Regions from separate parts of the Butyrivibrio hungatei genome, predicted to be linked through region 1. Evidence: riboswitches for the same ligand, from Rfam matches in the RefSeq annotation. Region 1 holds a riboswitch; the other holds the start of a gene.
What was found. A riboswitch is a leader RNA that binds a small molecule or an ion and turns the genes downstream of it on or off. The one in region 1 is predicted to bind thiamine pyrophosphate.
Positions count from the first base shown of each region.

Region 2: another riboswitch for thiamine pyrophosphate. It lies ahead of thiW (energy coupling factor transporter S component ThiW); the one in region 1 lies ahead of thiT (energy-coupled thiamine transporter ThiT).

Region 1 is NZ_CP017831.1:778,587-781,746, reverse strand. It holds gene hflX (GTPase HflX) at 1-1,036, opposite strand, end outside; TPP riboswitch at 1,106-1,210, shown strand; gene thiT (energy-coupled thiamine transporter ThiT) at 1,272-1,973, shown strand; gene addA (helicase-exonuclease AddAB subunit AddA) at 1,960-3,160, opposite strand, start outside.
Region 2 is NZ_CP017831.1:2,409,761-2,412,920, reverse strand. It holds gene bhn_RS11190 (MFS transporter) at 1-950, shown strand, start outside; TPP riboswitch at 1,621-1,726, shown strand; gene thiW (energy coupling factor transporter S component ThiW) at 1,793-2,329, shown strand; gene thiM (hydroxyethylthiazole kinase) at 2,330-3,148, shown strand; gene thiE (thiamine phosphate synthase) at 3,158-3,160, shown strand, end outside.

The DNA of each region.
Region 1 (3,160 bases):
GCTGCTCCTGAACCACGTCTGACTTATTAAATACATAAAGAACTGGGATGTCACCAGCACCTATCTCTGTAAGAGTCTCTTTTGTCACATCCATATGGTAGCGGTACTCAGGATCACTAAAGTCGATCACTTCCAAAAGAATGTCCGCAAACTTAGCTTCATCAAGGGTAGATCTAAAGGCCTTAACAAGTGAATGTGGAAGTTCGCTTATAAATCCTACTGTATCTGCCAAAAGAAATGGTCTACGGCCCGGAGCTGCTATCTTTCTAACTGAAGTATCAAGTGTTGCAAAAAGCATGTCTTTTTCAAGAACCTGCTTCTCATCATAGGCATCACCGCCATAGAGCCTTAAAAGATTGTTCATGATCGTTGATTTGCCGGCATTGGTGTATCCAACCAGGGATATACGCGGCATGCCTGAATTTATGCGCTTTCCTCTCTGGGTCACACGCTCTTTTTCAACAGCATCAAGTTCCCTTCTAAGCTCAGCCATACGATGCTCGATCCTACGTCTATCAAGTTCAAGCTGTTTCTCACCAGAACCTTTGTTGGATAATCTTCCGCTACCGCCCCCCTGCCTTGAAAGAGCTTTTCGCATATGAGCAAGTCTAGGCAGCATGTATTGGAGCTGCGCATACTCAACCTGAAGTCTAGCTTCTCTTGTTTTGGCGCGTCTTGCAAATATCTGAAGGATCAGTCCTGTTCTGTCTATAACCTCTGTATCCAGCGCCTTTTCAAGGTTTCTTAGCTGCATTGGTGAAAGAGTATCATTAAAGATGATGATATTTGCATCAAATACATCAAGAGAGGATCTTACTTCCTCAACCTTACCGCTTCCAATGTAGGTACTTCTGTCTGGACTTGGAAGAGCCTGTGTAACAGTACAGACCGCGTCTATATCTATAGCCTTAGTGAGCTCTTTTAACTCATCCATAGACCTCTCAAAGTCTGATTCACTTCTATTAACATTAAGACCAACCAAGATAGCCCTTGGATTTGCAGTTTGTTTTATGTTTTCATATATAGTATTTTTCACTTTTTTACCTCCGTGGAGCTATTGACAAACCCCTGGGCTAAGCGTTTAATAAGACTAGAAAAAAAACATATTAACCGCTAGGGGAGCAATGCTGAGAGTGTACGTGCAATGCACGTCTAACCCTTATTACCTGATCTGGTTAGTACCAGCGTAGGGAAGCACGATTGATTATAACATCTTTTATTAGATGTGAGTACAAATAACCTCCCTTTATGCGGTAAAGGGAGGTATTTTTATGAATCTATTATTTGAAAAAATTGTTGATGACGGCTATGTAACATACGGTTTTACAACAGCCGGCTATATCGTCGGAGTAGTTCTCGGTGTTCTGCTGCTTCTATCTGTAAGTTTCTTCATTAACAAAGATGGCAAAAGTTCTATCAGCATCAAGCAGCTCACAACATCAGCTCTTTGCCTTGCTCTTGCATTTGTTTTATCTAATGTAAAGCTCTTCAAGGCACCAATGGGCGGTTCAGTCACACTTCTTAGCATGTTCTTTATCACATATATCGGATATCTCTACGGAGCAAGGATCAGCTTGTCAGCAGCCTTTGCCTATGGACTTCTCCAGCTTATCGTTGATCCTTATATCATCAGTGCTCCTCAGCTTGTATGTGATTACTTCCTTGCTTTTACAGCATTGGGACTTGCTGGTTTCTTTTATAACAAGAAGCACGGCATGTACATTGGTTACCTTGTCGGAATCTTTGGCAGATTCGTATTTTCAACACTTTCAGGTGTCATCTTCTTTGCAGATTACGCACCAGAAGGTATGTCACCACTTCTTTACTCAGTTCTTTACAATGGCTCATATATTGCAGTTGAAGCAATCATCACAATTGCAGTTGTCGCAATCCCTGCAGTGCACACAGGTCTTAACCGCCTGAAATTCGAGCTCAATGAAAAGACACTTAAAAGATCAGTTACTGTAAGCTAAGCGGAATCTCTTTTCCCAAAGAGAAGGAATAAATATATATTTCTTTAACCTTCATATTTGTCGAAGCTTCCAAAGCTTCTTTGTAATAGTCCAGCTGGATCCTATAACGACTCACAAGCTCAGTTTCATCGCTGACCTTGTCTGTCTTATAGTCCAGCAGTACTATTTCACCATCTTCAACAAAGAAAGCATCAATGATACCCTGTATGAGCACCATCTCTCCATCAGGAAACTTCTCATCAAGCCTACCTGCGTCAATTCCCATCATAAATGGTCTTTCTCTCATAAGAGCATTGTTTCTATAGGCTCTACCCATCCTTTTTCCAAGGTCTGTCAAAAGAAATGTGGCTACGTCCCATTCATTGACCGCGCTTTCATATTCTGAAGGGATCACCTTTTCTGTAGTCTTCTTAGTAAGCCATTTTTCAACTTCCTGTGCTATTTCTTTTCTGGAAAGATCAGCTAATGTCGCATTTCCATAAATATCCTCATCCAAAAGTTCCATGATCCTATGGTATGCAGTACCTCTTTCTGCTCCAGAAAGCTTACCTTCTACAGTTTCATATACAGGGGCATTCTCCTGACTTATATCCTTTGTAAATACCTCACCTTCCTGCTCTAACATGTGTTTTTTAAGTTCTGTAACAGTTGTCTTGGTGAAAAGACCCTTAAGGTTTTCGAAGGCGTACATGGCGCTGAATTTTTCCTTTAGTCTGTCTGAAAGATCTTTATCGAATTCCAAGTCAGCATCTGATTCAAGCTCTGCTCTTCTGATAACACCTGTTACCCCTTGACTTTCGATTATCGCAGCAAGATCACTATCTGAAAGGCTCTTAAAAGTAAGTGCCGGAACCTGTTTTTCATCGTCAAAATGTGCGTTCACGCTGTCAAAGGATATCTCATATTTTGAAAGCAGCTCTTTTACCTGAGGATGTCTGATAAGGGCAGCCAAAATAAAATCAAAATAGCTTGAAAAGGAAAGCCTCATTGAATATGGCAGTAGCTCTCCGCTTTCAGCAATTACCGGAAGATTACGGGCAGCCTTTATAAGAGTATCTGCAAGCTTCTTGACATATGCTGTCATGATCAGCTTTTCCTTGGCTCTTGTAAGGGCAACATATAAGACTCTAAGCTCTTCTCCAAGGCTATCTGTATTCATTTTATCTGCTATCATTATTCTCTTTAGA
Region 2 (3,160 bases), 1.5 Mb from region 1:
GCTTCTTTGGATCTATGGGAAATGATATAGGCTTTAATGCCTGGATCAATGACCATATGACTCCTGACAATTCGGGAGCACTTGGAGCTGCACTTGCAGTTCAGCCTGTAATAGGAACAATTGTAGGAACTATAGCTGGTGGACTTCTTGTTGGCGCAGATGATAACTACATGAGACTCTTTACTGTTATTGGTGGAAGTGTGATTCTTTTGGGGATAATATCACTGTTTGGAATGAAGGATGTGGATAACCTAAAGCCTTCAATAAAGGGTTCTTTCTCAGAGCAGTTCTTTTCAATATTTAACTTAAAAGCATATCTACAGCACAGAGAACTTGTATTTGTAAACCTGATGCTTGCGGTATACTTCATCTCTTTTAATGTATATTTCTCACATTTAGGCAACTTCATGATCTATTACCTTGGCTTTACAGCTGATACCATGGGACTTATAGAGGGTGTGGGACTTATTGTTGCCATGTTCGTTACAATTCCAGCTATTAAGCTTATAAAGGCTGATAGGTCATCACTACTCATATTTGCTGCAATAATACTTAATTCCATAGGACTTCTTATAATCGGGCTTTTGGTATCGCCTACAAATGTTGATCCAAGCACTGTATGGAATCCTAACCTTATGGCAGGAATGTTGTTTGTAGGTATCGGATATATCCTCTTTTTACAGACCATCACAGTTTGGTCCAAGCGCCTGTATCCAGAAGATTCCAGAGGACAATTTGAGGGTATCCGAATCGTCTTTTACGTACTGATACCTATGGTGATCGCACCGCTCATCTCCAATCCTGTTATCAAGAACAGTGGAGAATTTGTTGATGAGTACGGCTTCACAGAGTACCTGCCTACAAACGCAGTATTTATCGCAGGTCTCATAGTAGTGCTCCTTACGCTGATCCCTTTATACTTCGCCCACCGCGAACATCAAAAGCTTTAAATTTATATCATCATTCACAGCTTCAGGCTTTGGAGGGGACCCGCAGCAGGCCATATGGGGCCCGTAGCCAACCCAGTGGGGCCGCCAGCCTGAAGTTTATTTTTGTTCATCCTTTGGATTTTTATGTTCATGGCATTATATTTCTTACTTTAAATTCTTTGAAACAAAACACTCTGTGCGTCATTCACTAAGCTCATTCTTCGCTAAGTGAATGTGGCGTCGCCTTTGATTGCCATTTTTTGCATGTAAAGTTTTGGGTTTGAACGATTTCAAAAAAACGCCATTTTCTTGTGCTCATAAGCAGCTTTTGAAGCGCATGCGGTTTGCGTTTAGCAAGAGCATGCGTATTAAAACAAAAGCTGCATGAGCACATAGAAAAGTATCGTTTTTTTGATGAGGGCAAAACAAAACTTTACAGCAAAAATGGCATCAAAGACTCAGACAGTGTTTCAAAACAGAATTTAAAGTAAGAAATATAACGCTCATGAACATAGAAAAATCCTCAGAGACTCACAAATAATAAACTTCAGGCTGGCGGCCCCCTTGGGTTGGCTACGGGCCCCATATGGCCTACTGCGGGTCCCCTCCATAGCCTGAAGCTGCGAATGGTGATAAAAAAGTAATAAAGACTATTGCATCCTGACCTTTGCGGGTGTATAACAAATAAGACAACTAAAGAAACGGGAGCTTGTAGTACAGGCTGAGAGGAAGGTGTGACCTTCGACCGAGAACCTGATTTGGATAATGCCAACGTAGGGATGCCTTGTTTTAGTAGGAGTGAATTTATGCGGAAGCTATCCAGATGGGAGCTTCCGCTTCATACTTTACAAGGAGATATGGCTATGAAAAAAAGTAACTACTTACTACGAATGGTGATGCTTGCAATGTTTGTTGCTTTGGGAGTTGTAATATCACCAATCCTAAGAGTTGAGGGAATGTGCCCTATGGCGCATCTTATCAACGTCACATGTGCAGTGTTTATGGGCCCTGCCTATGCATTTCTTTGCGCAGTTCTGATAGGGGTTATCAGAATGATGATCATGGGGATTCCTCCCCTTGCGCTTACTGGGGCAGTGTTTGGCGCTACACTTTCAGGTATTTTCTACAAATTATCAAAAGGCAAGATAATAGCTGCAGTTCTTGGTGAGATCATTGGAACAGGTATTATCGGAGCAATCGTTTCATATCCTGTAATGACCTATCTGTGGGGCAAAGAAGGCCTTACATGGTTCTTTTACGTACCATCCTTTATCATGGGAACTTTGATCGGCGGAAGCATTGCATTTGTGCTTCTTTTAAGGCTTAAGGCTACAGGCCAGCTCAAGAAGATTCAGGATGCATTAAAAGACGTACCAAGAAGCGAAGATAAGGCGGCTTAAATGGAAATCATAAAAAAGCTAAAGTGCAGTAATAAGCTGATCCACTGCATAACAAATCCAATATCCATTATGCAATGTGCAAATTCGGTTCTGGGACTTGGAGCAAGGCCTATCATGGCTGAGCATCCGGCAGAGGTTGTAGATATTACGGATTCAGCGGATGCTCTTTTGATAAATCTTGGAAACATAACTGATGTAAGAATGGAAGCCATGAGGAAGTCCTTTGAGACAGCGCTCTATAAAAGGATTCCAATAGTTGTGGATGCTGTGGGAGTAGCTTGCTCTGACATTAGAAAAGAGTTCTTTTACAAGAAACTGATCACAGCGATGGATTGCATATGTACTACTGAGGAATCCAAGCCATTTCTGGTGATAAAGGGAAATTACTCCGAGATAAAGGCTTTATATGATGATAACTACAAGGGAAGCGGCGTTGATGGCGACGCTTCCTTAAATACAGAAGATATCGCTAGCGTAGCAAAAGAGCTAGCTAAGGACCTTGATGCGGTGATTCTTGCTAGCGGCAAAACTGACATAGTTACTGACGGAGAGAGGAATTATGCAGTAGCTAACGGTGTCAAAGAACTAGGGATGATCACTGGTACTGGCTGTATGTTAGGTGCTATATGTGCGAGCTTTTTAGCGGCCCAGGAAGATATTGAAGCTGTGGCAGAAGCCTGTGCTTTCCTTGGAATTGCTGGAGAAAGAGCGGCTAAAGAACCTGTCGGAAGCGGAACATTCTTAGTAAAGCTTTTAGATGAAGTAAGCCTTTTGCAGGATGAGGATATAAGAAAACTAGCAAAGATAAGAAAAGAGTAGGACGGGAAAATG